4 regions of the Shewanella marisflavi genome follow, and region 3 is predicted to be linked to each of the others. Evidence: predicted binding sites of a transcription regulator. Region 3 holds the regulator's gene; each other region holds the start of a gene.

Region 1 (6,632 bases), 850 kb from region 3:
CATAGACCTTCCTTATTTGAGTTTCTTAATCCGCTCAGTTTGGCTGATAACGTCGGTCAGACGGATACCAAACTTATCGTTGACCACGACCACCTCACCGTGGGCGATCAGGGTACCATTGACCATCACATCTAACGGCTCACCGGCAACACGATCCAGCTCCACCACTGAGCCTTGGTTCAGTTGCAGCAGGTTACGGATATTAATAAAACTGCGACCCACTTCCATGGAGATGGTTACAGGAATATCCATGATAGTATCGAGTTTGGCCGCTTCCTCTTCGGTCAGCGGTTTGCCGCTATCGGCCAGCTCATCGAGTTCGACTGCCTGAGCCTCCTCCAGCGCCTGTTCGGCCATGGCTGCGGCCCAATCGTCACCTGTATCTTCTGTGCTCATTGATTTTTACCTTAAACGCTTTGGTTAAATATTGTTGAGATCCCGAGACTTACTCTTCTTAGTCACCAGTTGTAACTCTGTCTTTACCGTCTCAGGTCTTGGAATTTTCTCACGGATATTGAGTGCCAAATTCTCTCGTGAACGGCCAAGCTTACAGCGGTAGGTCGGCAAATCCTCTACCCGCAGCACGATATATTCGGGCATCTCCACCGGAATAATGTCACCCGCCTTAAAGTTCATCACCTCTTTTAACGAGATCTGTTTCTCAACTATGGTGGCGTCAAGCCCCACTTCGACATCCATGATCTCATCTTTAAGGGCCTGGGACCAACGCATGTCGGTATCTTGGGTATCACTTTGTACCCCGGCATCGAGCAGTTCACGAATTGGCTCTATCATGGAGTACGGCATGGTGATATGAAAATCGCCGCCACCACCATCGACCTCAATGTGGAACGAACTTACTACCACCACCTCTGTCGGACTCACTATGTTAGCCATGGCGGGGTTGACCTCAGAGTCTAGGTAATCAAACTCCACGTCCATCACTGGCGCCCAGGCTTCTTTATAATCTTCGAAGATAATCTTCAGCAGCAGCTGAACGATACGTCGCTCAGTCGGGGTAAACTCGCGTCCTTCAATCTTGGCATGAAAACGGCCATCGCCGCCGAAAAAGTTATCCACCAAGATAAACACCAAACGGGCTTCCATGGTGATAAGTGCCGTGCCTTTTAAGGGACTAAAACGCACCATGTTTAGGCTGGTCGGCACAAACAGCGTATGCACATATTCGCCAAACTTGAGCATCTGCACGCCGTTAATCGACACCTCGGCAGCACGACGCATCATGTTAAACATGCTGATCCTCAGATGCCGCGCGAAGCGTTCGTTGACGATCTCCAGGGTCGGCATGCGCCCACGGACAATACGATCTTGTGACGAAAAGTCGTAAGAGCGGGCATCTAAAGCGGAATCGCTTATCTCTTCCTCTTCGACATCGTCGACACCATGAAGCAGCGCATCAATTTCGTCTTGGCTTAATAGATCACTCACAATATCGTCCTATCATACTTATTACCCTCGATGGCGCCGGCTTATTGCATTACAAAACCGGTAAAGAGCACCTTTTCAACCACTTTACGCCCGGTCACCGGCTGCAAGGTATTTTGTACATTCAGCAAAGCTAGTTGACGCAGCTCATCTTTACCCGCCAGGGAACTGAGTTTCTGCACGTCGGCACTACTAAAGGTAGTCAGCAGCGCATCTTCAATCAGCGGAATATGTTTCTTAATCAAAACATCGTCGTCCGAACCACGTACCATGAGCTGCACCTTGATCTCCACCAAACGCGAGCGATTCTGCCCCGGCAGATTAAACAAAAATGGTCTGGGCATCCCCACATAGAAGGCTTCGCGGTTATTGACCGGCTCACTCTGCTCGGTTTTCTCGCCTTCGGCGCCCACCTCTTCACTGGGCTCACTACCCGAAAACATAAACCAGGCACCAACAGCCAATAAGATCACCAACACTGCACCGATCGCGGCGAAGATAATGAGCTTTTTCTTGCTCTTGGGCTCTACATTTTCTTCAAGTTCTAACGATTCTTCTTCAGCCATCTCTTATCCCTATAACACGCTGCATCGTCATGATTTTTTAGCGCATATCAAACGATTGAGCAATCATCTCTGCCTATAGGTTACCTGCTTATGCATAATAATCTATACCCGAACGGTAACTTGTTGCGTTATTCGACGCTAGCAGGCTTTCTTCTGCCGAAATTTCATCCATATCAGATAAACCTTGGCCTGAAGCTTCCCCCTGCTCTGAACCATCACCTTGCTCTTGGCCACCTTGGGAGACATTACTATCGGTCAGTTGCATCCCTTGCTCGGCAAGCATCTCGCGTAAACGGGGAATAGCCTGTTCGACCAATTCCCGAGTCTGGGTCTGGGTCACATGAAATTGCACCTGAGTATGCTCACCCTGTACCTGCACCCTCACCATCATATGCCCAAGCTCTGGAGGATCGAGCCTGATCTCTGCCTGTTGCACCCCTTGACTCACCATGGCCACCAACTGCTGCCGCATCACAGGAGAGAACTTTTGAATCATCTCCTGCATCTGCGCGGCAGGCTCACCCTGGGGTTTGATGGATAGCTGGTACTGAGGCGTACTCTCGGCCCTGAGCCCTGTTAACGACTGAGCAGAAATGAGCCCTGATTTATCCAAACCAGAGATATCAGAGCCCTCACCCGCTTTAGGCGTCATACTCACCGCGAGATTGGCATCCTTTAGCGCATCGACTGCGGCCTTAACGCCGCGAGTCTGCATTGAAGTCGCCGCGATAAACTCAGTCTGACGACTCTGCTCTGCGCTTGGTTTCATCTCTGGCTTTGGATCAGCCAATATAGATTGCGCCTCTTTACCGGCGGCAAGACCTGCAGCAAAGGTTTTTTCCTGCCCTGCTAAGTCACCTTGTTGCGAACTCGGCGCGATGGAAACAGTACCAGATTGCACACTATTGGCTGCCAAATACTGTTTTGCTTGAGCAATCAGAGCTTTAATATCCTGCTGAGCGCTTGTCAGTGCATTATCATTCTGGCTAGCAGCGCTTTGGCCATTAGCGGCCTGTGAACCAAGACCTTCAATACCATGAATAATGGCTTGTAGCATCTGCGGCGGCAAGGCGATTAACTCCTCCTTGGTCAATCCGCTTTGCGCCATGATCTGATCGAGTGATGCCTCGGGCAACTGGGCGACTATGGCCTCGCTGCCTAATCCGGCCTCACTTCCAGACCCTTGGCCATTTGGTGTGATCACAGGTAAGATCTCTGGTGGTGTAACAATGGGAGGGACGAGCGCCACTATCTCTTTCAGCTCCCCCTCTTCCAGCTCTCCATCTCTCATCTCAAATTTATCTGCCTGCCCCTTTACTATGCTGGGCATCAGCTCATCGTCGCCAGCCATATCAGCTTCACTCTCATCCGGCGGCAAAATGGCGCCGCCAGCGGCAATCTCAGAGCCCGTTTCAGCATCAACGCCGAGCTTAGAGGCAAGGTCAATCTGCGCCAACACATTGGCGACATCACCACTTTCATTGGCCTTGTCCTGAGACTCATCCTGTACTTGGTCGGAACTCGAACCCTTGGCGCTATTGTCCGCACCTTGGCTCAGCTCAACCTGGGTATCCGTTCCCTTTTTGGCCTGACTATGCTCAACCTCTTTTGTACTGGCTTTCGCCAAAGCCTCTGAAAAATCGTTATTTTCTGACTTTGACTCACCTACCAAACTAACATCTGACGGGTTAGGCTTTACTCCACCTTTTTCTCTGCCTGACTCGGCATTAGAGAGGAGTATTTGGGTCATCTGTGGCATGCTTCCTCCAACACTCGTCGCGGGAGCCAACATTATGCGGCTACACCTAAGCGTCAATTATTCGCTGTCGCGATAAACTCATGATCAATTACAAAGCAATAAAAATGCCAAGTTAAGCTCAGCAAGCAAGAAATAAGGGATTAGATAGGAGACTAGCACTAGGAATTGCGCCAGGCGAAAGCCAATGGGTTAACGACTGGACTGGCGGAAAAACTGCTGCGAGGCAAATTCGTCAATCACCTTCTGTTCCTGTTTAGCCTCAAACTTTTGTTTCGCTTCCGCCTTGTGACTGAGCAGGAGTTCTACCGCCTTTCGCTTTTGCTGCTTAGTCTGCCAAAACTGCTGTGCTTTCAGCCGCTGCTTGTCTGTCTCTGACACGGCAAATAACTGCTTTTCGATAGCATCATCGATCTGGCGAATAAATTGATGAAATTGATGATAACTACTAGCGGCAATCACTTGCCCCTGCTGACCTTCCATCTGCTTCATATAATCGAGACGATATTGCTGCAAGGCATCAAGCTGCTGACGACATTTATTGAGCGTCAATTGTGCCGTTCTAAGCTGAATTGCCGCCTGTTCTTCGGCCTCAAGCGCCAACTTAAGCACTGTCTCCAGGGGATCATGTTTTGCCATAAGCGTTAATCTCTCCGGTCAACTTAGCGCTAAACCTGACACTGGGCACTTAACTGCCCCAACATCAAGGCACTGGAATCGAAACTGATCGCCTCTTTCATGGTTTGCCGTAGGAAGGCATTCATGGCCGGCTGCAACCGAATCGCGTTATCGATACGCGGGTCGCTGCCCTGAGTGTAGGCGCCGATGGAGATAAGATCCCGGTTCTGTTGATACAGAGAGTACATCTGCTTTACTCGTCGTGTCGCTTCCAGATGCGCCTCGCTGATCACCATGGGTGCCACACGGCTAATAGACGCTTCGACATCGATCGCCGGGTAATGACCCGAATCGGCCAACGTACGCGACAGTACGATATGGCCGTCGAGGATCGCCCTCGCTGCATCGGCGATGGGATCTTGCAGATCGTCGCCTTCGGTTAATACGGTATAAAAAGCGGTAATTGAACCTTGGCCCGCGCCGCCGTTCCCGGCACGCTCCACCAGCTTAGGCAATTTGGCAAACACCGAAGGCGGATAACCTTTGGTTGCTGGCGGCTCACCAACGGCCAACGCGATCTCTCGCTGCGCCTGAGCATAGCGGGTCAGGCTGTCCATCAGAAGCAACACGTTATAGCCAAGGTCACGAAAATACTCGGCGATACGGGTCGAGGTTTCACAAGCCCTTAGCCTCATCAAGGGCGATGTATCGGCTGGCGCCGCCACCACCACGCTGCGGGCGCGGCCCTCTTCCCCCAGGATCTCTTCGATAAATTCTTTCACTTCGCGGCCACGCTCACCAACCAGCCCCACCACAATCACATCGGCGGTGGTGCCGCGAGTCATCATCCCCAGAAGCACACTCTTACCCACGCCTGAACCGGCAAACAGGCCCATACGCTGCCCCTTACCCACGGTTAACATGGCGTTAATAGCCCTTACCCCAACGTCCAACGGCTCGCTAATGGCGCGGCGAGCCAGAGGGTTTAACATAGGAGCACGACGAGTCGCTTTCTGATCTGTGTGCAATTGCCCCAAACCATCGATTGGGGCGCCATTGCCGTCAAGCACGCGGCCAAGCAGCCCCATACCGACATTAATTCCTGCCTGCTCACCAAGCGGGGTGACCTTGGCCCCTGGCATCACGCCATTTAGCTCTTCGATGGGCATTAGATACAGCAATTTATCGTCAAAGCCTATCACCTCGGCAACAAGATCTCCTGCCATGGTGGCTATGCTACACAGACTCCCCACGGGTGCCTTGCAACCCGTCGCCTCAAGGGTGAGACCCACCACGCGCACCAGCTGACCACTGGCCTCTGGCATAAAAGGGACAACGCTATGGGTGTGTTGCCTTAGCTTATCAAGCAGTCGGCTTTGACGGGTCTTCATTTTGACTGGTCTCTTGTGGTGCATCGCTTGAAGCAGTATCGTCTGCCGACTCGCTATCGCTTGTCTCAGTGACTGAAGGCTGCGACCCAGACTCTGCTGAATCCGCCTCTGGCATTTTCTCCATCGCGGCTATCTGTTGTAATCTTTGCTGCTCGAGACGCTGCTCACTCTGCACTAAACCTTCGAAAACGGCTTTGATGCGATGCTCAAGCCCCATATCAATCCTGCTGCGGCTATTGCTGACGATGCACTCACCGCGGCTTAGAGTTGGATCGGACTCTAATTCCCAGTGATTCTTGGTTAATTGCGTACTCTCGTAGAGTCGCTCGACGATGGCGATATCCTCAGGGTGCAAACGCAGATGCGCCCCTTGCTCTTTAAGTGGCAAGGCATCGACCCCTTGACGCAGAGCAGCGAGAATATGCTCGGGATGTGTATGTAGTTCGTGACCTATCACCGCCTTGGCTAAGGTCATACTGAGCTGCACCAGGGCTTGTTCTATTTCGGTATCCAGCAAGGACAAGGGCGCCGATAATTGCTGCATTATGGCTTCAAACTGGGCAACATTTTGCTGCGCCTGCGCCAATCCCGAAGCTAAACCCTGCTCTTCTCCCTGGCGATAACCTTCTTGATGCCCCTGCTCTAACCCTTGCAGTCGTCCCTCTTCTAGCCCTTGGGCAAAACCGGACTCTTTTCCCTGGGCAAAGCCTTCAGCTTCGGCCTCGGCGCGAATCGACTCTATCTCCTCCAGGGTTGGCGGCATCACAGGCTCATCGAGCGGTTTCTTCTCTTTTTGTGCGTCGAAACGCCCAAACATATTCTCTTTGGGCTCTTCGATAACAGGAGTGACATCGG
Region 2 (8,460 bases), 840 kb from region 3:
TATGAGAGCACTATGGTCTGAATTTGTGGGTGTTCGTTTTGAATGATAGTCGCCACCTGACGGGCGTCCATCCATTTGAGCGACTCTAGCCCCTTGGCGCCACCGCCCATGATGATCTGTTCGATCAGGTTGCCGGCCTTGTCTTCACCTAGGGCCGCAGTAAGGGCATTACGCACAAACTCTTCGCTGTTAAAGCCGATAGAGGAGTATTTTTGTACCTCCTCCAGAAACAGCTTGTGCACACCGATCACCTTACTTTGCCCAAAGTCTTTCATGGCGGCCATTGCCATGCCCACCTTCTGAACCTGTTTAGGCTCGAGGTGTTTTAGAATCGAGGCTGCATCGGCCTCACTCAGGCTAAGTAGCAGGATGGCTGTCTTCTCGATGCCAGTAAGATCTTTGGTATTGAACTCACCACTGGCTGTGTCGATCTCTTTATCATTACTCATTTTCTTGTAACCATCCCTTGACGACTTGGGTAGAGAGCTCAGGCTCATTAGCTACCAATGCACGTATCGCCTTTATCATATCATCGTCTTTATGCAGATCCGGTATCAAAATCGAGCCATCGTCAGCATAGCTGTATTCCGCATCGGGACGATTGAGCATACCCAGCGTATCGGCGGCGTATTGATCTTCAATCTCGGCCAATTCATCACCCAGTGTTGGTGCGTCAGGCATCTTCTGTCCATCTGGGTAGATGAGACGCTTCAGCATTGGCCTCACGACGAAGAGGATAAGCGCCAGAATGATTAAGCCGCCCATCACCAGTTTGATCGCTCGCCAGAACCAAGGCTCTTCGTAGATAGCAAGCGCAGGCGCTTCTTCGACCAGCTGATCCATAAAGGGCACTGTCACAACCTCAATCATATCACCGCGCTGGGTATTGAAGCCCACAGCGCCTTCAAGTAGGCGACGAATATTGCTCAGCTCCTGCTCGGTACGGGCAACGCGCGTCACCTGACCATCTTCTCCAGCAGGCCCAGTCTTGAAGTCGACCGCCACCGAAACGCTCACACGTCTAACCACACCTATCTGCTGACGGGTATGGCTAATGGTGGTGTCTAACTCATAGTTACGAGTTGCCTCTTTATGACTGGATCCTGGCAGGATTTTTTCCTGAGAGCTTCCGGTGGCTTGCTGAGGAATATTGGCTTCCATTGGCGGCTGATTGCTCAGCGCTCCGGCAATACCGCCAGTGCTGGCGCCGGTTGAGTTATTCTCCACCGTCATTTCACTGCGTACTGCAGGAAGGTCAGGGTTATAACGCTTGGCGGTCTGCTCGACGGCAGTGAAGTCCATATTGACATCCACCTGAGCGGTAAAGTTTTCTGGCCCCAAAATAGGCATCAAAATCGATTCAACCTTGTTGCGATACTCGGCTTCCTTTTGCTGTACTAGCTCAAGTTCGCGGCGCGCTCGGGCGGATACTGCCGTCTGACTTCCCGAGTTTAGCAAGCGACCGTTAGAATCAGTCACTGTCACACGGGTCGGCTCCAAACCATGAACGGCTGAAGCGACGATATCAACAATCGAGTCAACCTCTTCTTGACCTAGTCCACCGCGACGGGCATTGACGACCACAGTTGCGCTTGGCTTAGAACGATTACGGGCAAAAACATTTTCTTTAGGAATCGCTAGGATCACCTTGGCACGGCTGACACTCTTAAGCTCTTCGATAGTGCGGGCCAGATTTTGCTCCTGACTGTTCTTCAGTCTCGCCGCTTCCATCCGCTGGCTAACGCCAAAACCACTGTCTTTAGTAAGAAAATCATCACGGCCAGGCGAGTTGTCGATGCCTGCGCGGCTGAGCATCATCTTGACGTCTTGATACTGATCTTCAGGCACCTTAAGCACATCGACGTCAATTTGGTAATTGACTTTGTTCTTGTCCAGCACATCAAGCACCTGCACCATCTCTTGGGTATCCATCTTGCCTAGAGGACGGTATTCAGGCTCCTGTGCCCACAGCATGACGAAAACTGCCAATGCTAAACAGATAGCCAGCGCCAGGATCATGGTGATCTGCCTAAGCATATCGACACCGCCAAACATGCCGCCGCTTGGCTTATGCTCTTCTTGTACGCCACCAGCCAACATATCCTGTGCTGTGCCAGCGCCTGTTCCGACTACCATATCTGTACTCACGATAAATACCTGCTGTTTTGAATCATCTTAGGGTGATAGTCACCAGCCATGCCTAGACAGGCATACTCATGATCTCTTTATAGGCTTCGACCAACTTATTACGCACCTGAACGGTCGCTTCAAAGGCAACGCTGGACTTTTCGCGAGCGATAACGGTATCAGACAAGGTCACACGGGTGTCCCCCATGTCGAGACGTGTCTGTAACGAGGAAGAGGCTGCCTGCAGGGCATTAACGTTTCCGACAGCCTGCGACAGCAAGTTACCGAAGTCACTGCCACTGGTATTAGCCACTTGTTGAGTGATATTGGGCGTGATCGCACCAGGCTTAATCTCGCCTGTGAGTGACTGCATCTCTTGCAGTAATGAATTGGCACCTATCTGCATATTGGCCTCCGCTATCGTCGTGAATTTGACGAAATCTATTCTTATTCAGTCCAATGCAATATGTTTGCCAAAAATGGAAATAGCGTGACGCCAGCAGCTTTAAACAAGGGCATAGGCGAGAATGAAAGAGACAATGAGGAGAGAAATAGAGAAAATGATGGGCAACAAGAAAAGCGAAATGCAGGCACTAGGTGAGCATTTCGCTTTTCTCTTTTTACGCTTTTACCGACTTCATGCGGGGATCTGAATCCCCATATCGCGCATTCGCGCCATCTTATACCTTAACGTCCTGGCGCTGATCCCCAGCTTTTCAGCCACCTGCTTACGACTGCCATTACACTGGTTAAGAGTTTCAAGAATGATCACATGCTCTTGGGCCTTAAGCTCATCCCCGAGACCATCGGGCTCAGTTTGCTTATGCTCACTGTCACTCAGTGGTTCCAGCATCACATCCTGTGTATCGATAATGATATCCTTGGCACCAATGGCATCACCTGACTGTAAAATCAGCGCGCGCTGTACCACGTTATCCAGTTCACGTACGTTGCCAGGCCACCTATGTCCTAACAAACGCCGACACGCCTGATCGTCCAAAGTTGGCGCCTGCGCTAGACCCGCCGCTTTAGCATGACGCAACACTAAGTGCCGCGCTAAAGGCAAAATATCGGCCGGACGTTGATGCAAGGCTGGCCAAGTCAAAGGGAATACATTGATGCGATAATAGAGATCTTCCCTAAACTCTCCTTTAGTGGCCATCGACTTGAGATCTCGGTTCGACGTTGCCAAAACGCGCACATCGAGCTTAATGGTCTTACGCCCACCGAGTCGCTCAACTTCACGCTCTTGCAACACCCGCAGTAATTTGGCTTGCAACCCCAGATCCATCTCTGAGATCTCATCGAGCAGCAAGGTGCCGCCCTGAGCCTGTTCAAATTTACCCGGACACGCCTGATAAGCCCCGGTAAAGGCGCCTTTCTCATAACCAAATAGCGTGGCTTCTAGCATATTCTCGGGGATCGCGGCGCAGTTTATCGCCACAAACGGCTGCTCAGCCCTTTGACTGTGCTGATGTATGTAGCGTGCAAGTACCTCTTTACCCGATCCACTTGGTCCCATGATCATCACAGAAGCATCGGACTGCGCCACTTTCTGCGCCAACGAGAGTAGCGCCAGGCTGCGCTCATCGGCGACCACGGGTTGATCCTCAATGAGTTTAGGCTTGAGGTAACGAGAGACCTGATTAAGCAGCACCTCTGGTGCAAAGGGTTTGGCGAGATAATCCACCGCCCCTAATTTAATTGCGCTGACGGCGCTGTCTATGGTCGCATAGGCTGTCATGAGCAAGATGGGGATCTGTGAGCAGTGCTGCTGCAGGTAAGCCACTAAACCCAGGCCACCTATGCCTTCCATCTGCACATCACTGATCACCATATCGAAATCGTGCCCCTTGAGCGCGATTATCGCTGCTTCGGCCGACTCGACATCGACACATTCATATTGAGCAAGTAACAGAGTATCCACTAATGCTTCGCGCAGTGAAGCATCATCTTCAACAAGTAGTATCTTGGCTTCAGCCATGGCTCACCTCCGGGGTCGACTCGGCTTGGACCGCTGGCAAATTAAATGAGGCGCGGCATCCCTTCCCCGCAATACAATTGAGCAGCAGGCGCCCTTGGTGGTTAGCAACCACAGTTTGCACAACCGCCAAGCCAAGACCTGTACCTTGCGCCTTGGTCGTGAAGAAAGGCTCAAGCACCTTCTCCTGCATTGCGGTGTCTAACCCTTTTCCGTTATCGACGACTTCAAAGGCTATCGCATGCCCATCATCGACGGCATTTAGCCATACCTGACTGGCGCCGGCTTCTATGGCATTGATCACCAAATTGTTAATCGCTGAGCTAAGCGCGGCAGGATTAGCTTTAAATAACTGAGTGGATGCAAGATTTAAATGCAACTGACAAGATTTTCGCTCGGCAATGGGCTCGCAGTTTGCCATTACAGACCCCATGACATGCTGCATATCACAGACCTCGCTCAACTCCTGCTGACGCCCCTTGGCCATCAGCAACATATCATCTACCTGCTGTGACAACTCGTTGAGCCTATCAATCAACTTACCTTGGAAACGTTCTCTGGCCGGTTGTGCCAAACTAGGACTTCCGAGGTTAGCCGCATATAACAGCGCCGCCGATAAAGGCGTGCGAACTTGATGAGCTAAACTGGCCACCATTTTGCCAAGAGCGGAGAGTCGCTGCAGATGGGAGAGATTTTTTTGTAGCAAGCGGGTTTCGGTCAAGTCTGTCAAAACAATAAGCTGACCGGGTTCTGGCGTTAGTGGGGTGATAGCCAGTTTAACTCGGCGACCATTTTTCAATGATACCTCGTGGCCATCATCATCCTGTGGAGAAAAGGCGCGATTGATGATCTGCAACCAGCGCATTCCAGTTAAGGGCTGTCCCAACAGTTGCACGGCGACAGGATTGGCATCGGTAACTACACCATCCCCATTGATGATCACTACGCCTGAAGGCATGGCCTGTAAGATATGCTCCATGCGACTGGACATAGCATCATTGGCAACGACACCGGCGACCATAGAAGGTCCCCGTGTTGCCTGCGCCTGTGCTGAATATGCCACCTTGGGATTTGCGGCCATAACCACTCCGTCAATAAATTGCTGCTAACCGAGTGAATGCAGATAATATGCCAATTAAAAAATCATAATTAACAAAGAATTATAGTTAAGAAACGACAAAGGCCCTGAAATGGGCCTTTGTTTGTTGCATTGTGGCGAGCTGGAATTAATCTTTACTCATGCCGTACTTACGCATCTTCTCAACCAGCGTGGTGCGGCGAATACCAAGCATTTCAGCAGCGCGGGCAACGACGTTGTCTTGTTGATCCAATGCCTGGCGAATCATGTCTATCTCAAGCTCTGCCAGCAGATCTTTAAGGTTAACGCCTTCCGGCGGCAACTCGCTAGGGAAACGGCTCTCTGGAATATCGACCGCTACCTCATCACTAAAGATAGACGCCAACGCATCGCGCTCCAGCTCCTCTTCGCTGACCTGCACCTGATATTCCGGCACATCAATATGGCGGTATTTCAACGGCAGATCGTTCACATCGACCAAGCCACCAGGATAAAGGATGGTAAGACGCTCAACCAAGTTAGACAGCTCACGCACATTACCCGACCAGCTATGTTCTTTAAGAGACTCAATAGCCCGCTGGGTAAAACGTACCTTGCCACGACCTTCGTTGTAGACGCGGCTGACTAACTCTTGCAATAGTAATGGAATATCGTCTTTGCGCTCACACAGAGCCGGCATCTCTACAGGGAAGACATTGAGGCGATAGAAGAGATCTTCTCTAAACTCGCCATTGGCGATCATGGTCTCTAGCTCTCTGTGGGTCGCGGCGATAACACGTACGTTGGTATGTATGGGCTTACTGCCACCAACCCTTTCAAACACGCGCTCCTGCAAAACCCGAAGCAGCTTAACCTGCATCTGCAGCGGCATATCACCTATCTCATCGAGAAATAGGGTGCCCCCTTCGGCAAGTTCAAAACGCCCTTTACGGGCGCTGATGGCGCCAGTAAACGAGCCCTTCTCATGACCAAATAGCTCACTCTCCAGCAGCTCTGGCGGTATAGCGCCACAGTTCACCGGAATAAATGGGCCATCGCGGCGATCAGAAATATAATGAATATTACGGGCAACGACCTCTTTTCCCGTACCAGACTGGCCTAAAACTAATACTGTGGCATCTGAACCCGCGACCTGATTAATCAGATGGCGAACCTGAGCAATACCTTCACTGCGGCCCACTAAACTACGAAATAACTTGGTCTGATTACCACTGGTTGGCACATCGGGACGTTTGGTGTGCACAAACACCTGACAAAAATGCAATAACTCTGTCAGCTGGGGATAGTTCAGCGGCTCTTCGATACAACCTAAAATATTACTTGCTGAGACATCACCGTTAGCACCCAGCAATAAAATCGGCTGCCAAGGCATGGAAGTAGCAATAGATTGCAACAAGGTCTTAGACTGAGCCTCTTGTGCAATAACAAGCGCTCTATAGCGGGTATTCGACATTCGAGATTCGAGTTTATCGACAGGAAGCAATTCGACTTGCTCACCAAGAAACTCAAAAACACAAGATAAGCGATTAATTCGCTCTGACTGATTACCGACAAGTAGAATTCGTTGATCTGTATGCATCATTTAAGAAGGCCGTAAAGCACTCAGTGTTATTCGCATTAATTATTAGTGTTAGTTGCTTAGAAAGCGAGATAATCGTTTTAAATCAATTTTGCAAAAAACGACTATCACACGGAATAGTGTATTATCAGCAGCATATTAGCAAGTATCAGATTCATTTTCTGACAAACTCATCTGATTTTAGAGCAAATTCTCAACGTATCAAGCAACAGGCGCCAATCAATTGACGCCTGCCAAAAAGTTATTGTTCAGAAAGGTAGTAACTAAGGCTAAATTGCTTCTGTGTGCGATGCCAAATGATGCTCATTTTGAGGAATCGCATCCCAACCTTCTTTGATGGTTTTAAGCAGTGTGACCACATCGTCTATGGCCTTAACATCATTGTTAACATTAGCCTCAGACAAACGTACCAGCATATAGTCGTAGAGCTGTGAAAGATTTGCGGCAACATCACCTTCAGCATCCATATTTAGGCTGCCATTCAGACCATTTACAATGCCGATGGCCTTGCCGATCAATAAACCTCGCTGAGCCACATCGTCCTGTTCAATGGCGCATTTCGCTTGGGCTAAACGCTCTATTGCACCAGTCAACAACATTTGGATAACCCGATGCGGTGAAGCAACACTTAAATCACTCTCCACTGAAACCTTTCGATATGATTGCATTGAACCACGCATATTTACACCTACCTGTTTGATTCTATTGCTTGATAAGCCTTAATTTGACGCTTAGCAGCAGTATTTGAATGTAATAATGACAAACGATGACTCAACACCTTTTTACTTTTAACCGTTAATCTTTGACTGAGTATAAGCTGATGTTCAAGTGCTTCTCTGTCGGTAAAGTCATCATCAGACACTAAAGCTTGCAACAAGGTTGCCCGCTTCTCTATTAATTCATGCAATTCCTGCACCAAACTAGACGACAATTCATCCTCAGCACTCACACTGTTGATTTTATCTAAAACTAACAGTGCCTTACTATTAATATCGTCTAACAGATTAATATACTCGTTCACTCCGACCTCAACCATTCATTCAATTGGTGCTAGCAGTGTTAATCGTCATGCCAATATTTCGACTCAGCTATCAGCAGCTTTGAAACGCAAATAACATCACTCTTTTGAAACTAGTTATTTTGCTTCACCACGCCTGGCAACGAGTCTAAACGGGAAATCAACATATTCGACTGTGAGTTTAAGTTCGCAACCACCAAGTCCATCGCGTTAAACTGCTTATATAATCTATCTTCATACGCAGCCATTCTGCGGTTTAACTGTTCACGACTATCGGCAATACGCGACAACTGCTCATCTAACGAATTGTCGCGTCCATCGATAATCCCTCCCGACTTCACATAAGTATCAACCAGGTTCGACATTTTGTGGGCAAGACCAGTTTCTTCAGTGGAAAACAGTTCGGCAATAGCTGACTGATTATTTTCAATCGAATCTTTCAGCTTATCAGAATCGATTTCCAGTAAACCTTCACGAGTCGTCTTCACCCCGAAGTTAGCTAACATCTGCATGCCATCTGAGGTGTCTACACCAGATGATACCATTCCACGTAACTGACTCTGGATGCTTCGGGGTAAAGCATCGCCCTGTAATATACCCGCTTGCTTAGTATCGGCGTCATATCCGGTGAGGTCCTGAATCGTAGTCATTAACGCATTATATGACTCGACAAAGCC
Region 3 (8,460 bases):
TATCTTCGATGATCAATATCTGAGTATTTTGCATGTCACCTCTCTCTATGATGTGACCATAACCATACTAACGTGAAAAAGATGTCGATAATATTGAAATTCAAGCGCATCCGATTCGGTATCGGGATGCTCTTGGCATTCAGTTCAGCAGAAACAGCGTCGCCAGGCCTAGGAAGGCAAATAGGCCGATAACGTCAGTGACTGTGGTCAGCACCATACCGCCAGCAAGGGCGGGATCGACATTAAACTTCTTCAGTAGCAAGGGGATGCTGGCGCCAGCAAATCCTGCCACCGTCATATTGATCAACATGGCGCCGCCGATCAGGGCGCCAAGGGCGATATCGCCTTTCCATAGCCAGATGGCGCCAAACACCAGCAGGGACCATAACAGGCCATTGAGAAAGCCGATGGCCAGCTCTTTGCCTATCAGCCAGCGGGAGTTACTCTGACCTATCTGTCCTAGGGCAATACCGCGGATCACCAGAGCTAAGGTCTGGTTGCCAGCGACGCCGCCCATGCTGGGAACTATGGTCATCAGGATGGCGATGGTGGCAAACTGCTCAAGGGTGCTCTCGAACATGTTACTGACCGAGGCGGCCAGCAGCGCGGCAAATAGGTTGATGGTGAGCCAGAGGGATCGCCTAAAGGTACTCTTAAGCACAGGACCGAAGGTATCTGTGTCGTCGTCCATCCCTGCCATCCCCATCATGGAGTGTTCGGCATCTTCACGGATCACGTCGACAATATCATCGATGGTGATACGCCCAAGCAGACGGTTGGTCTCCTCTTCGATCACCGGCGCCGACACCCAGTCATGGCGCTCAAACAGCTGGGCGACTTCGCTATCGTCCATACCGACCGGGATCCCTTCGAGATCCTTGTTCATGATATCGCGTACCGATGCATTAGGATCGCAGGTAAGTAGATCGGTAATACGCACGCCGCCCAGCAGGCTGTCGCGCTTATCCACCACATAAAGAGTGTCGGTGGCATCGGGCAGTTCACCACGAATTCTCAGATAACGCAGTATTACATCGACATTGACATCGGGGCGCACGGTGACGGTATCGGTATTCATCATACTGCCGGCGGTGTCTTCCGGGTAGGAGAGGGCCTGCTCAACCCTGGCTCTGTCCTGGGCTGTCATCGACTGCAATACCTGGTTGAAGACGCTGTCGGGCAGGCTACGCAGTATGTAAGCCAGATCGTCTGTGTCCATGCCTTCGGCCGCCTTGGCGACACGCTCTGGGCTCATCTGGGTGATCAGATTGTCTTTGAGCTCCTCACCCAGCTCATCGAGGATCTCGCCCGTGTGCTCTTGATCGATTAGCTGCCATAACACCTGACGGGTGCGCGGCGGAGAAGACTCCAATATGAAGGCGATATCTGAGGCAGCCATGTCGTGCAACATGCTGCGCACATGCACAAACATGCCGCTGCCTAAGGCTTGAGTGAGCTGATTTAGGCGTTGATCTGTGGTTTCACTATCTAACACTTCGATCGGCATAGCTCCTCCTTAGGCAATAGATTGACCGGCTTGGGTAATAGGCGTGTAAGTCTATGATAAGTATAGGACGAAATTCACCCGGCACCGCAAAGCGAGCCGATTATACGGCCTCGTCGAATTTGGCGTCAATAAGGGCACTGATGGCGTCCAGTGCCGCCTGGGCATCTTTGCCTTCACTGGTGATTGTGATGGTTTTGCCCATGCCTGTTTCGAGCATCAATAGGCCGAGTACGCTGGCGGCCGAGGCTTGTTTGTCGCCCTGGATCAGGGTGACTTGGGCATCGAACTTGGCGGCAAGTACTGCCAGCTTGGTGGCCGCCCTGGCGTGCAGTCCCAACTTATTGCAGATGGTCAGCTCGCGAGCCAACTTAGTCATGCTTTAGCTCTCTGTGACGAGCCTGTACCTTATGCTTGCCTTTGTTGAACAGCTTGGCCAGTTGGTCGGTGACATAGACAGATCTGTGTTGCCCACCCGTGCAGCCAATGGCAATGGTGAGGTAACTGCGGTTGTTACGCTCAAGATGAGGTAACCAGGTTTCCAGCAGGTTTTCGATTTGCCAGATAAATTTATTCACCAGTGGCTGCTGACTCAGAAACTGCTGCACTGCCTCATCGAGGCCGGTCAGGGGTCTCAGTTCTGGCTCCCAATGGGGATTTGGCAAAAAGCGCACATCGAACATGAAGTCGGCTTCGCTTGGCATGCCATATTTAAAGCCGAAAGATTCGAAGTTGATCACCAGCTCTTTATCGACTGTGCCCAGTAATATTTCGCGCACCTTGTCACTCAACTCATAGATGTTGAGGTTAGAGGTGTCGATATAGTGATCCACTAGCTTGGCGATGGGATCGAGCAGTTTGCCTTCGAGCTGAATCGCCTCCTTGAGAGAGACTTTTGAGCGTGACAGCGGATGTAATCTGCGGGTCTCGCTATAGCGCTTGAGCAGCACATTGTCGCTGGAGTTAAGGAAGAAACTTAAGATCTCGGTATCTTTCGGGAGCTTGGCCAGCTGCTTTTCCAACTGGATCTCTTCGCTGGGCATATTGCGCACATCGACGCTAATGGCCACCAGTTCGCTGCGTCCCTTGAGTTGCTCCAGCAGGGATTCCATCATCTGTAGGGGCAGATTATCGACACAGTAGTAGCCGAGATCTTCTAAGACCCTAAGTGCGACAGATTTTCCCGACCCTGAGCGTCCGGATACCAAAACCAATTTCATTGGGTGATCACCTGATAGAGTTCTGACTCATCCTTGGTTTTTCTTAGCTGTTTCATGATCGCCTTGTCATTGAGTTTCTCTGCCATGGCGGCCAGAGTACTAAGATGCTGCTCGCATTGATCTGCGGGCACCAATAATGCAAAAAGGATATCGACGGGCTTATTATCAATGGCATCGAATGCGATTGGTTCAGCACACTTCACCAGTACGGCCACTGGTTGCTCTATGTTCGTCAGCCGTCCGTGAGGAATCGCGATACCATTGCCTATACCTGTGCTGCCCATTTTCTCTCGAGCCAGAAGGCTTTCAAAAATCTCTTGAGAGGAGAGGGTGGGGTACTGGACAGCGGCTAAGTCGCTGATAAGCTCCAGTACCTTTTTCTTACTGCCCGGAGTGGCGCAGGTTGTGCACTCCGGCCGCAGGATGGTACTCAGTTCCATCGTTAATGTTTAGTAAGCTTCTCTTTGTGTTTAATGACCTGACGATCGAGCTTGTCAATCAGGGAGTCTATCGCGGCATACATGTCCGCATGTTCGGATGTTGCGAACACTTCTCCGCCACGGAGGTGTAACTTGGCCTCAACCTTTTGCTGCAACTTTTCGACATTTAATACAACGTGCACATTATTGATCTGATCGAAATGACGTTCAAGCTTTGTGAATTTCTCTTCAACATAGTTTCTTAGAGATTGGGTGATCTCGATATGGTGCCCAGTCAGGTTTATTTGCATAAAGATAGTCCTCCAGTTTCCAGTTACGTGTTATAAGCTCTTACGCTGATTCGAGGGCGGTATAAGCATTGCCTCTCGGTACTTAGCAATAGTGCGACGCGCCACTTTAATGCCTTGTTCAGCTAAGAGTTGAGCCATCTTGCTGTCGCTTAATGGCTTTTTCTGGTTTTCCGCAGCAACTAGCTTCTTAATAAAAGCCCGTATTGCTGTTGAAGAGCACTCTCCACCATCGTCAGTGCCGACATGGCTAGAGAAAAAGTATTTGAGTTCGAAGATCCCTCTCGGGGTATGCATATATTTCTGTGTGGTTACACGGGAGATGGTCGATTCGTGCATCTCCACCGCTTCGGCGATGTCGTTAAGCACCATGGGCTTCATCGCCTCTTCACCAAATTCGAAGAAACCTTGTTGGAAGTCGACAATGCAGTTGGTGACCTTTAGCAGTGTCTCGTTACGGCTCTCAAGACTCTTGAGGAACCATTTCGCCTCTTGCAGGTGACCACGAATAAACTGACCGTCAGCCTGGCTCTTAGTGCTGCGCGCCATGGCCGCATACTGCTGGTTGACGTTGATCTTGGGCATGCTATCGGGATTAAGCTCGACCACCCAGCGTCCCTTCTTCTTGGTGACGGTCACATCAGGGATCACATACTCGTCGCGGCTGGCGGTAATGGCCAGGCCTGGACGGGGGTTTAAAGTTTGAATGAGGGCGATAGCATCTCTTAGCTCATCTTCTTTAAGCTTGGTTTTGCGCATCAAGAGGCGGAAGTCGCGTCCAGCGATGAGATCCAAGTGCTCCTTGATCAACATGCGTGCATTGGCGATATGCGGGGTATCGTCGCTGTATTGGGCCAGCTGAATCGTCAGACACTCGCTGAGATCTCGCGCCGCCACGCCTATGGGGTCGAAGTGCTGTACTCGCTTGAGTACTGCCTCGACCTCATCGAGTTCTATTTCGGGATCGCCCATCGCTTCGAGAATATCCTCGCAGGTCTGGGTCAGGTAACCGCGTTCGTCAATGGCATCTATGATGGCGGTGGCGATGGCCAGATCGTTATCGGAAAAAGGGGTGAGATTCTTCTGCCATTCGAGGTGCTCGTATAGGCCTTCACTGGTCTCGCCCTGAAAAGGCATGTCGTCGTCGCGCATGGCGCCTGAGCTGGAGTTAGGGGAGGCGGTATAGACCTCGTCCCAAGTAGTGTCGACCGGCAGCTCGTCAGGCATAGAGTCTTGAGTCAGGGCGTCCGAGGTCTCGACGCCTGAGTTATCCTGACTCGAATCCAGCTCTATCTTGTCATCATACTTGCTGTCGAAATTGTCGACGGCGGTATCATCTTGTAGTTCGGCACTGGCGCCTTCTTGCTCTTCATCCAACTCCAGTAGCGGATTGGATTCTAATGCTTGTTGGATCTCCTGCTGCAACTCTAGTGACGACAACTGCAACAGACGTATGGCCTGTTGTAGCTGGGGCGTCATGGTGAGATGCTGACCCATTTTGAGCTGAAGTGACGCTTTCATCGTACTGCTATTCCCTTGTTTCTAATTATAAAATGAGAAAGCTCTGGCTAATTGGCCGGACAAATATAAAGGATAGTCCTTATGGCCACAATCTGATATTAGTTTCAGTTTATGGCCCGGTTATAAGATTAACTATAGCTTGAATTGTTCACCTAAGTACACTGCTCGTACTTGCTGATTGTCTAAGATTTCGGCGGGTGTTCCTTCGGCGATCAGATTACCGTGGCTGACGATATAGGCTTTCTCACAGACGTCTAATGTTTCGCGCACATTATGGTCGGTGATCAACACCCCAAGGCCACGGTTTTTGAGTTGCTCGATGATCTTTTTGATGTCGATGACTGAGATGGGGTCGACACCGGCGAAGGGTTCATCGAGAAGAATAAATTTCGGGTTCGCGGCCAGGGCCCTGGCGATCTCTACCCGGCGACGTTCACCGCCCGACAACGCCATACCGTGGCTGTCACGGATATGGGTAATATGAAACTCTTCCAGCAGATGTTCCAACTCCTCTTCGCGGCCATCGTTATCCAGATCGCTGCGGGTCTGCAGCACGGCCATGATGTTGTCGCGTACCGAGAGTTTGCGAAAGATGCTGGCTTCCTGGGGCAGGTAACCTATGCCTTTACGGGCGCGAAGGTGCATGGGGTCGAGGGTGAGGTCGTCATCATCGATATAGATGCGTCCCTTGTCGCTCTGTACTAGGCCGACCACCATGTAGAAGGTGGTGGTCTTACCGGCACCGTTTGGTCCCAATAGGCCGACGATCTGCCCGGTTTTGACTGTAAGGCTCACATCTTGGACAACGGCACGACTCTTATAGCTCTTGGCGAGGTTTTCCGCCTTCAAGGTCAGGTCTGTCATTGCTTTTCCTGTTCGGGTTGTTCTGGTTCTGGCTCGGGTTGCGCTTGTTTCTGCTCTTGATAGTTTTCAGGCTGAATAATGGTGATCACGCGGTCATTGCCTGTACTCTCGGCAATCAGCTGTTGCTGTTCAATGTTGTAGCGGATCTGAGTACCTGTGACCTGGCTGCCTTCCTGTTCCAGGGTAGCATCGCCAATGAGTGTCAGGGTGCGGCTCGAGAGTTCATAGCGGATCTCTTTGGCACTGGCAGAGGCGGGACGGCCATCTTCCATTACCTGAGAGTAGGTGGCCGGGTTGCCTGTGGCAACGAGGATCTTGCCACTGTTCTTTTCTTTGCTGAAGGCGCGCAGTTCATCGGCCAAGATCTTGATCGAGCCCTGAGTGACCTCAACCGGTCCATGGAAGATGATCTGATTGTTCTTGATATCGGCTTCCTGGCTAGCGGCAGAGATCTTGACCTCTTGTAGTAGGTCATTATCCTTGGCTTGGGCGCCCAGGCTAATCAGGGTTAGCAGCCCAGCGAGAATAAGGCTATTTAGTTTCATATGTTCCTTCTACCTGACTCGTCAGTCGTATATTTTGTGCGTTGAGATCGGCGTATAAGCCTTGCCCCGTGATGAGGAAATCTCGCCCCGTTACCCGAATGCTTTTGTCGGATGTCATTATCATAGTATTGAGATCCAACTCCAGATAGGTGGTCTCTATGGTCTGGATAGGTTCTTCTGGGCTAATAGCATCAATGATAACATTATTTTCCAGGGTGACCCGTCCGCTATTTTTGTCCAGAGTGCCTTTAGTCGATCTGAGTCGCCATTGGGCATCGCCCTTGTCTGGATACACGAGATAGATGGGCTGAGTAAAGTAGGTCATGTTGCGTTCGGCGTAGTGCTTCATGTGGCTGGCCGATACGCGGCTATTGATGCCGCCCTGCTCATTGTACTGCACGCTCTTAAGATCCCGGACGATATAGTCGGGACTGTCGGCGTTCACCTGTGCCAGATCTTCTTCTCCCCGTTTCGATTGCACCTGCCAATAGAGCACTAGTGCGGTACCGAAAAAGGCGATAATGGCCAGCGTGACTCTATTCATATGCTCATTCCGTGGGCCGACGCAAACTTATCCTGGCTGAGCAGAATAAGGTCTGTCAGTTCTCGCAGGGCGCCGTGGCCCCCTTTGATATGGGTCGTCATGTCGGCGTGTTGGCGCACATAAGGGTGGCCATCAGCCACACAGACAGATAAGCCCACCTTCTGCATCACAGGCAGATCCACCATATCGTCGCCAATATAGGCCACTTCCTGGGGCGTGACCTTATAGAGAGCCAGCAGCTCTTCGTATGGTTCAAGTTTGTTGTCCACGCCCTGATAGATATGGGTGATCCCAAGGGCTGTCATGCGATCTTCCACTATTTGAGACTTACGCCCTGTGATGATGGCAACGGGAATATCGCTGGTGAGCAGCGAGCGCACGCCATACCCATCGCGTGTATGGAAAGTCTTAAGCTCATCGCCCGAGTTACTCATATAGACTAAGCCATCGGAAAACACGCCGTCGACATCGCAGATCAGCAGCTTAATCTGTTTAGCCTTCTGCCAAACAGCATCAGTGATGGGACCGTAGAAACCTTGATGTGCCATGTTAGATCACCCCCGCCTTGACCATATCCAGCATATTGAGAGCGCCGATGGGACGCTGTGTCTCATCGGTCACTATCAGGCCGTTAATCTCTTTTTCGTCCATTACCTTAAGGGCCTGCGCCGCCAGTATGCCGTCGCTGACGGTGACGCAACCATGGGTCATCACCTCGGAGATAGAGGTCTTGCGCAGGTTAATCTCGGCGTCGATCACCCGGCGTAGATCGCCGTCGGTAAAGATACCTACCAATAGGCCTGCCGAATCGATCACAGCCGTCATGCCAAGGCCCTTCTTCGATATTTCATACAGGGCATCGGTAATGCTAATGTCTTGTGAGACTAAAGGTAACTCATCACCCTTGTGCATTACGTCGCTCACCTTAAGCAGGAGCTTACGGCCCAAGCTGCCACCGGGATGAGACAGGGCAAAATCATCTTTGGTAAAGCCACGCGCCTGTAATAGAGCGACCGCCAGGGCATCACCCATCACTAAGGTGGCAGTGGTGCTAGATGTGGGGGCTAGTCCTAATGGGCAGGCCTCTTCTGGCACCTCGATACACAGGTGAACCACGGCGTGTTTAGCCATGTTAGATTCGGGTTTACCCGTGACTGCAATCACAGGCAATCCCATGCGTTTGATCACCGGCATCAGGGTTAAAATTTCACTGGCCTCGCCCGAGTTTGAGATGGCGAGCACGATATCGTTTTCGCTCAGCACACCCAAGTCGCCGTGACTGGCTTCACCTGGATGCACGAAGAAGGCTGGAGTCCCTGTGCTGGCCAGCGTGGCCGAAATCTTGTTGCCTATGTGGCCGGATTTGCCCATGCCCATGACGATCACCTTGCCGGTGCAGGCGAGGATCAGTTGGCAAGCTTTGGCAAATTCATTTGAGTCGACATATTGATACAGGTTGTCCAGCGCATTGCGCTCGGTATCGATAACCTTGCGTCCCCATTGACGTAATTGATCCGCATCTACCATCTTGTTCT
Region 4 (8,460 bases), 2.0 Mb from region 3:
GCAGCGACCCAACTCAGACACTTTCTCAGGAGCAACAAGATAAGCTGGCTAACCACCCTTTTGCTTTCAAACCCAATGCAGAAAAGCTGGCGCTCTTCAATGCCTTGGTACGTAAGCAGTTAGGACTGCCAGCTTCGGCGCAATATGAATTTGCCTACCAATATCTGTCAAGACAGGTTTCCCCTGAGCGGTGGCAAGATGTCGGTTTACAGGGCCTGGCTGATATCTGCGTGCGTGCCAATCAACTTGACCACGACGCTCAGCTACTCAGCGCCTTTGATCACAGTGCCATTGAGGTGAAAATTGCCCTCTGTCAGCAGCTTGAACATTTGACGCTAAGCGAGCCCCTCGCTCAGCGCTTGCTTAGTGAGTTTTATCAGGCTAGCGGCGAACATCGACTCTATTATTTGCGCGCCTTAGCCTCTATGCCTGCATTGGCTCAAGAAGCGATTCAATACTTAGATGAGCAAGAGGCGTTAGATGACGTCGCCTTAGTTACCATCGCAGGTAGAAACTGGACGGCATTAAAAGACGATCAGACTCGCAAGATCTATCTCGAAGCTTTAGCAAAACAACCACAGGCCTTCTTTAATCAGATCTTTGCTGATATCGTGGCTATTCCAGCAATACGAACTCAGTTTTTGATGGCATTAAGAGATCCTGAGCGTAGTCCCAACCTAGCCAATGCCATCGGCGGACTCTTTAAGGTAACCAAAGCATGATGACAGATTTTTTAATGATCGCCGCCTTGGTGGTCATTGCCGCTTTCTTCTGGCAACTCAGACAAATGGCAGAGCTAAGCCGCCTTTTTGCCAACGGCGAATGTAAAAAACAGCGAGTACAACTCCTGGCCATAGCCATGGAGTCTGCCCGTCCTAGCATAGGCGGCAGCAGCGGCTTGACCTGGAAAGCAAAGTTTTTGCTGGAATTTAGTACTGACGGCCTTAATCAATATCGCGCGCACATATGGATGCATGGTAAGAAAGTAGAAAAAATTCAATGGCCTATATTCCCGGAACCGGAATGGCTTGAGGCCCCAGAGGCAAGAGGCTCGGTTGGTGGCGGCTGCGGCAGTCGCGGTGGTTGTAAGCCAGGCGGCTGTAAATAACCCAGACAAGTCTTCACGTACAATGCCTTATTCTGGGCAAAGAAAAAGCGCGGCTCAATCATGAGTCGCGCCTTCTATCTTTTCGCTAAGCAATCCAGCTATGAAAGTGCTCCCTGCTCCATCCTTGCGAATTTATGCTCCTTGCATCTTCCTTGGTCCCTTTATTCCTTGTACCTGTTAACACTTAAATACTCGTTAAAGTACTTATTATCAGTGCTAAGGTACCTTCCTTGTGCTTGGTGATCCATTTACCAAGTATGCTTAATCCTTAAGCATGTCCAGTTTCTTCCATGGGATTCCATTCCATACACTCCGTGTTATCTGCCATCCTGAGCAGAATTCAATCATCCGTGAATGTTTGACCTTCCCTAGTTACCACTCATCCTTGAGCGTCCATCCTGGTACCATCCTTGCCATCATCTTCCTGATGATGTTTAGGTCTTCCTGACCTTTCCCTAACCATTCATCCCTGAACACTGTTAATTCTAGCGAAGGCCGCAACAAAACAAAGTACCTCGCAAAACACTATAATCACTGCCACATGATTGTCATATCAACAAAATCAAATAAGCCATTGATATAATTTTAAAATATATCTTTATGCAGATATAATCAGCTTGCCTTCAGCTTTATGTCGCACATTAATGTAAGAAATGTCTCACACGATGACGGGCATTTATAATGGCTAAAACTTAAAGGCAAAAGACAACAGAGCTGATCACATATGATCAAAGGCCACAAATAGAAAAGGCGCACTGATAAAAGTGCGCCTTTTCTATACTCTTGTGTAAGCCTTCCTGCTTTCGCCGTGCTCCCTGCATCATCCTGATCACATCGACATCCTGCCGTCTCCCAAACTCCTGAAACGTCCTGTCTTTATCATCCCTGGACGGTTAATTCATTTAACCGCACTCCCATATCCTATGGGATCCAGCGCATCCTGCACTATAGTCCTTTATTTCAGCTAGCTCTTAGTATCCCTGACGCTTATTCATCCATAGCGGTGTCATTCCATGCCACCGTCCATATCCTTGTTCGTCCCTGACACGCTATGACTTTCATCTCCTAGAACATCAATATCTGCGTGATTAAAGCAAGCTGGTTAACTTGGACTCAGTATAACCAGACCAATCTAAAAATGTACGCCATAAGAAACAATTGTGAATAGCTTGATTCTTAACCAATCAAAGTTCGATGCTTAAGCTATTGAAAATAAAAGAATAAACATTATCCTCAGTCATAAACAGCTAGGATATCTGGAAAATAGCTCACACATTTGTAAGCGATCTCTCACAAGAGGCCAGGCTAAATGTGAGCTTACTCAAACAACTATTGATCTCGACGGCGGGTTAACCACTGCACCAGCATGACCCAATCGGCTAAAAAGCTATACAAGGGATACTCGAAAGTCGCCGGTCTATTGCGCTCAAACACAAAGTGTCCAATCCAAGCTGCACCATAACCCACAACAGGCAATAACCAGAGCAACCAGTAGCTGGATGATAATAGAGCCGTCAGCAGTAAAGCTAACACCAAGAGGCTACCAAAATAGTGCATCCCGCGGCATCTGGCATCACTATGCTGCGACAGGTAAAAAGGATAAAACGCCTTAAAACTCTTATATTGCTTACTCAACTTCAGGACTCCGGTAAAACAGCAGCTCACCTTCTACGCTGCCTATGGTCAATCGCTCTATGGGTGCAAAACCCATGGTTGAAAATAGGTGTGTATGCTCATCATGGGTCACATAAACACCTACTCCCTCTAACTCAGGCTGCTCATCACACCAACTCATCACCGCCTGGATAAGGCGCTTTCCTAACCCCTTTTTCTGCTCAATAGGGGTCACGGCGATAAACTGCAAGATACCGCAGTGGGTGCTAGGAAGATGCTCAAGAATCGATGATTCTTTTCTCATTAAAGCCTGGGTCGACTGCCACCCCGTACTTAACAGCATCTTGAGTCGCCAATGCCAATATCTGGCCTCTCCCAGCGGTACCTGCTGAGTTACGATACAGGCCAAGCCGATTAAGCGATCTTCGTCAAACAGACCTATCAGCGCCTGCTCTTCCTGCCAAAGGGTGTGTAACTCTTCACGGATAGCACCACGCAACTTCTGCTCATATTGCGCCTTGTCCCCCTTATGCAGAGCGGCGATAAAAAAGGGATCATCATGGTAGGCATTGTAGAGAATAGAAGCGGCAACCCTTAGGTCTTCAGCAGTTAAATAGACAGCTTTATAGGTTTCTTGAACAGGTGGGATGTCTGTTGGCGTCATTGCTGTTATTCCTTGATTCAGATCAACAACACTCAATGTAACAAGCTTGTAAAAAAGTGCAAACTTTAATCGATTCGACACTTTATCAATTTATTGCATACTTATGAGAGCGCCTCTTCAATTAATTAAGTGAGGGAAAAATGGATATTACACCACCGGATCTAGCCGCCCTATTTGACCAACTCGGGCTATCGAGTGACCCCGACGCCATAGAGGAATTCCTCAAACAACACTCGATCGCCCAAGGCGTACATATTGCGCAGGCTCCTTTTTGGAATACCGCTCAGCGTCACTTCTTAGCCGAAGCCTTGGCCGAAGATGCCCAATGGACAGAGGTGATCGATCACTTAGACGCTCAGCTGCGCGCCTAATCAGGTTTCCAATTAAGATAAAAACGCTGACACCAATATAGATGTAAGATATTGACCGATCAAAAAAGGCAAGCTCGAAAGGCTTGCCTTTTAATTAGCTGCTTACATTACATATTGTGGTAGGCCTTCTCGCCCCAGCCCACAACGCGATCATCACTAATCACGACTGGCGTACACTCATCCTTGGTTGTGGTGCCGTCTCCGCGCGTGCGTTGAGTACGGTAGTAAAGCACATTGATCGCCTTATCTTCCTTGGTATAAGCCTCATTGAAGTCTGCCGTCCCCATTAAGGTCATCACCTGATCTCGACTCATCCCCAGTGTCAATTTAGACAAATTGGCACGATTTTGCTCTTGAATACGCTCCCAAGAGTTTCCACTGCTCCAGCCTTTGTCGCCTTCACCCACGTTTAATACACACCCAGATAGCGCTAAACTAGTAGCACCGAAGACTAATGCGGTTATTAATTTTGTTTTCACTTTCACGTCCTGTTTATCTATTATAACTGGACACAGATAAAGCAAAGCTTATGCCAAAAAAGTAAAAACTTAAATATCAACAAGTTACGAACAATTCATCCTTAAGTGTGTGTCAGCTATGCTAAAAAGTAAGGAATTTAACCATGAGTCCTATCGAACAGGTGCTCGCCGCCGCACAAAAATTAAGTCTGGCTGGTAAGTCTCCCAGCCTGGCACTGATTAAGGCGAGCTTGGGTAACTCTCTTCCCATGCCCATCCTGGTACAAGGCCTACAACGATTTAAGGCTATGTCGAGCGAAGATCGCGCCAACATAATACTGAATAATGCCACGCCTGCAGCGCCTACACAGTCCCCTCAAGAGGAGGCCACACTCGCTGCGCTGCAGCAAGAAGTCAGCCGCCTAAGTGCTAATCAAGAAACCCTAATGGACCGTATCGCCAAGCTTGAAGCGCGACTCAACAATGAGGACGCTTCTTAATGCACGTGGTAGAACTCAGATTTGAGTGTTTTGACAACACCACGATCACCGCAGCCGAACGTGCAATCAACGGTTTGCTCGAAGCCTACCGAGCCAACGGTCAGGTATTAGGACGCGAATTTGCCGTGGCGTTTAACGAGGGGGAGTTTAGAGTCCGTCTGCTGTTACCAGAAAAGAGCAGTCTGGCGAAGCGCTTCAACAGTCCCTGGGTGAATGTTGCCCTAGATGAACTCACTCAAGCTAAGCTGCTGCACCCCAGAGAGAAGTATATTGGCCAGGATATTAACTCAGAAGTTAGCAGCACTGAGCCCCCTAGCTGGCAACTGCTTTATACCAGCTATGTGCATATGTGCTCACCCCTTCGCAACGGCGATACGCTGCAGCCTATTCCTCTGTATCAGATCCCGGCCACCTTTAATGGCGACCATAAACGGGTGATCAAATGGCAAACCGAATGGCAAGCCTGTGATGAACTGCAGATGGCCGCCGCTACTAAGGCAGAGTTCGCCGCCCTCGATGAACTGAGCCGCTGCGACAGTGACCTGTTTCGCCGCGGCTGGGATCTGCGCGGACGCATTGAATACCTCACCAAAATCCCGACCTATTACTATCTGTATCGAGTGGGTGGTGAGAGTCTGGCTTCTGAGCAACAAAGACCCTGTCCGCGCTGCGGTAATCCGGACTGGCTTCAACCATCGCCGCTGTTAGATCTGTTCCATTTCAAGTGCGATAACTGCCGTATCGTCTCCAACATCTCTTGGGATCATCTCTAGACGGTTAGCCTGCACTTAGCCTGCTTAACCCCTTACTTCTTGGGGCGCAGGTGACGCCACATCATCTTTAATCGCTGCCAGATCCCAGGATGATCGGTCTCAGGCAGCGACTCCTCGAGAGGCTTTTGCGCTGGACTCACTCTAGGCGTCAGGCCTTCAATGAAGGCATCCAGGCTTTCCGCCAGTTGCCTATGGGGCAGTTCACCCGGCACCTCTATCCAGACGCCGCCAGTTTCATTATCGACCACCAACATCTCATCGCCCTCCCCGAGGACACCGATAAACCAGGTCGGCGGCTGTTTTAACTTCGCCTTCATCATAAGGTGACCAATTAAATTCTGCTGCAGATACTCAAAATCTTGCTGATTCCAGGCCTGTAACAGCTCACCTTCGCCAAATGCCGAGCCAAACATCACAGGAGCCGAAAAATAGCGTCCATAAAATGGCTGAATACTGGGGTGCAACTTCATGGATAATGCATGCTCAATATTGTCAAACTGACCTTCATCTTCGCGTTTTATCGCTTGCCACTGCACTGAGTTTTCAGGCGATTGAGTGACCCTATCGAGATCACACTCAAGCACACAGGGAGAAGCTTCGCCCAAGGGATAATATCGAGGAGACTCACCCAGTTTGTCGCTATAGACTTGATGATAAAGCGTAAAAAATTGATCCAACGCAGACAAAGAAGACACTTAGCAGTTACCCAAAATTTAAGTATAATGTGCCTCTATTTTGACATGGAAAAACGATTGATGACACAGGTTCATGACCCTTATCACGACGCTCCCGCGTTATCCCAACTAACCTTAGGCAAATCGACTGGCTATCAGGCTAATTACGATGCCTCACTGTTACAGGGTGTACCACGCAAGCTCAATCGTGACGCCATAGCCTTAGGCGATACCCTGCCTTTCCATGGCGCCGATATCTGGACCGGCTATGAACTCTCCTGGCTGAATGCCAAGGGCAAACCCATGGTCGCCATAGCCGAGTTTATCCTCGACTTTAACAGCGACAATTTGATCGAATCTAAATCCTTCAAGCTCTATCTCAACAGCTTTAACCAGACTCGTTTTGAGTCTATCGAAGCGGTGCAACAGACCTTGGCTAAAGATTTATCCGCCTGCGCTGGCGGTGAAGTAGTGGTTAAGATCATCGAGCCGAAACAGTTTGCTCATCAACGAGTGGTCGAGCTACCAGGAACCTGTATCGACGATCTGGATATCGAAGTCGATGACTACGATTTCAGCAGCGATTATCTTATCGATAGCACTGATGACAAGAGTGTAGTGGCCGAGACACTAACCTCTAACCTTTTGAAATCAAACTGCCTAATTACTTCGCAACCTGACTGGGGCAGCGTGATGATTCGCTACCAAGGGCCCAAGATTGATAGAGAAAAACTGCTGCGCTATCTGATCTCCTTCAGACAACACAATGAGTTTCACGAACAATGTGTCGAGCGGATCTTCGTCGATCTCAAGCGTCTGTGTCACTGCGCTAAACTGACTGTTTATGCCCGCTATACGCGGCGTGGCGGCTTAGACATCAATCCTTATCGTAGCGACTTTGAAAATCCGCCGGAAAACCATCGTTTGGCAAGGCAATAGCAATCAGCAGCCCGCAACAGCGGGCTGTTTTTTATCCACACCATCCCTTTTTCCCCTCATACAGTCACTTTTCTTGCAGATGAAAAGCAAGCCCCCCTTCCAACTGCACTATTAGAGTACAAGCAGAATTATTTAATTGCCGCCACACATACCACTTTGGAGATACCTCTAATTAAGTATAAGCTAATGATCTTTATCACAATTATTAACAGAAAAAATCAATCACAATGTAACATTGTTTTAGATCAACAAATCAATCCTTTTGCAGACCTATAACAGTCCAGGAGCAATGACCATACAAAAGGATTACAATTAATGAAACTTCACGCCCTCAGCCTCGCCGTACTTGCCAGTCTTTCAACCTCAGCCCTCAGCGCAGAAAGTGTTGACCCACTAAAAAAGGCTTTTATCGATGACTCTCAGGTGAAAGTGAAATTTCGCCTTCGCTATGAAGATGTGGATCTAGCCGATGTCGACCAGCAAAACCAAACCACACTGCGCACGCGCCTGACCTATCAAACTGGTGACTTCTACAAGCTGTTTGCCTTGGCTGAAGTGGACGATGTGCGTTCTACCGACGACGAACCTCTGATTGCCGACTATGAATATACACAGATTAATCAGGCCATTATCGGTTATCGTGGCCCAGCTAACACCTTGGCCCAATATGGTCGTCAGCGCATCCTGCTCGACAACCAGCGTTTCGTCGGTGGTGTTGGCTTCCGCCAAAATGAACAGACCTATGATGCTTTCTCGGTGAAGAACACTGAGGTTGCAGGACTAACGGCTTACTACGCCTATGTGAATAACGTAAATCGCATCTTCGCCGAAGATTCTGGCAAAGATGAGCACAAGAATAAGACTCACCTAGTTAATGTTAACTACAAAGGGTTAGAGTTTATCAAGCTCAGTGGCTACGCCTACTTGATCGACAACGTCAATGTAGCAGCCTTCTCGACCGACACCTATGGTCTGCGTGCCTCGGGCGATATCAAACTCGATAAACTAAAGTTCAACTATGAAGCTGAATACGCCCAGCAGTCTGAAGGCGGCGATAACCCTGTCAGCTACTCAGCGGCTTACTATAAACTTGGGGCGGGAGTGGACTTGGATCTCTTTGGCGCCAAAATTGGTTACGAGGTACTAGGTTCTGACGATGGCAAGGCGGGCTTCATTACCCCACTGGCGACCCTACATGCCTTCAACGGTTGGACAGATAAGTTCCTCTTCGGCGGCAAAGGGAACTGGGAAAACGGTATCATAGATACCCACCTTATCCTCACGGCTAAAGTTGCCGGACTCAAGCTGCTGGCCAAATACCACAAATTCGATTCCGACTACGGTGACGTGGACATGGGT

The links. The regulator sigma-54, encoded in region 3, starts transcription at its own class of promoters, with help from an activator protein. The targets are predictions, from matches to a motif close to GTTGGCACGNNNNTNGNNT.
Region 1: CFF01_RS12650 (flagellar hook-length control protein FliK) is a predicted target of sigma-54. The motif match lies at 3,865-3,883, and genes of this name have one in related genera.
Region 2: fliE (flagellar hook-basal body complex protein FliE) is a predicted target of sigma-54. The motif match lies at 2,587-2,605, and genes of this name have one in related genera.
Region 4: CFF01_RS06065 (DUF3192 domain-containing protein) is a predicted target of sigma-54. The motif match lies at 4,276-4,294, and genes of this name have one in related genera.

Annotation. Positions count from the first base shown of each region.
Region 1 is NZ_CP022272.1:2,856,208-2,862,839, forward strand. Features, by position in the region: gene fliO (flagellar biosynthetic protein FliO) at 1-3, opposite strand, end outside; gene fliN (flagellar motor switch protein FliN) at 13-396, opposite strand; gene fliM (flagellar motor switch protein FliM) at 421-1,449, opposite strand; gene fliL (flagellar basal body-associated protein FliL) at 1,491-2,012, opposite strand; gene CFF01_RS12650 (flagellar hook-length control protein FliK) at 2,101-3,771, opposite strand; gene fliJ (flagellar export protein FliJ) at 3,961-4,407, opposite strand; gene fliI (flagellar protein export ATPase FliI) at 4,437-5,777, opposite strand; gene fliH (flagellar assembly protein FliH) at 5,749-6,632, opposite strand, start outside.
Region 2 is NZ_CP022272.1:2,863,510-2,871,969, forward strand. Features, by position in the region: gene fliG (flagellar motor switch protein FliG) at 1-449, opposite strand, end outside; gene fliF (flagellar basal-body MS-ring/collar protein FliF) at 442-2,136, opposite strand; gene fliE (flagellar hook-basal body complex protein FliE) at 2,201-2,533, opposite strand; gene CFF01_RS12685 (sigma-54-dependent transcriptional regulator) at 2,765-4,111, opposite strand; gene CFF01_RS12690 (sensor histidine kinase) at 4,104-5,129, opposite strand; gene CFF01_RS12695 (sigma-54 dependent transcriptional regulator) at 5,335-6,768, opposite strand; gene fliS (flagellar export chaperone FliS) at 7,035-7,445, opposite strand; gene CFF01_RS12705 (flagella biosynthesis chaperone for FliD, FliT) at 7,454-7,786, opposite strand; gene fliD (flagellar filament capping protein FliD) at 7,897-8,460, opposite strand, start outside.
Region 3 is NZ_CP022272.1:3,700,800-3,709,259, reverse strand. Features, by position in the region: gene CFF01_RS16345 (response regulator transcription factor) at 1-34, opposite strand, end outside; gene mgtE (magnesium transporter) at 140-1,507, opposite strand; gene CFF01_RS16335 (HPr family phosphocarrier protein) at 1,608-1,883, opposite strand; gene rapZ (RNase adapter RapZ) at 1,876-2,724, opposite strand; gene ptsN (PTS IIA-like nitrogen regulatory protein PtsN) at 2,721-3,164, opposite strand; gene hpf (ribosome hibernation promoting factor) at 3,167-3,454, opposite strand; gene CFF01_RS16315 (RNA polymerase factor sigma-54) at 3,485-4,972, opposite strand; gene lptB (LPS export ABC transporter ATP-binding protein) at 5,105-5,836, opposite strand; gene lptA (lipopolysaccharide transport periplasmic protein LptA) at 5,833-6,381, opposite strand; gene lptC (LPS export ABC transporter periplasmic protein LptC) at 6,368-6,925, opposite strand; gene kdsC (3-deoxy-manno-octulosonate-8-phosphatase KdsC) at 6,922-7,473, opposite strand; gene CFF01_RS16290 (KpsF/GutQ family sugar-phosphate isomerase) at 7,475-8,452, opposite strand.
Region 4 is NZ_CP022272.1:1,366,225-1,374,684, reverse strand. Features, by position in the region: gene CFF01_RS06090 (DUF3549 family protein) at 1-722, shown strand, start outside; gene CFF01_RS06085 (DUF3301 domain-containing protein) at 719-1,108, shown strand; gene CFF01_RS06080 (DUF962 domain-containing protein) at 2,438-2,743, opposite strand; gene CFF01_RS06075 (GNAT family N-acetyltransferase) at 2,736-3,386, opposite strand; gene CFF01_RS06070 (DUF2789 domain-containing protein) at 3,527-3,757, shown strand; gene CFF01_RS06065 (DUF3192 domain-containing protein) at 3,865-4,236, opposite strand; gene CFF01_RS06060 (hypothetical protein) at 4,380-4,715, shown strand; gene CFF01_RS06055 (Zn-ribbon-containing protein) at 4,715-5,488, shown strand; gene syd (SecY-interacting protein) at 5,521-6,183, opposite strand; gene queF (NADPH-dependent 7-cyano-7-deazaguanine reductase QueF) at 6,244-7,101, shown strand; gene CFF01_RS06040 (alginate export family protein) at 7,417-8,460, shown strand, end outside.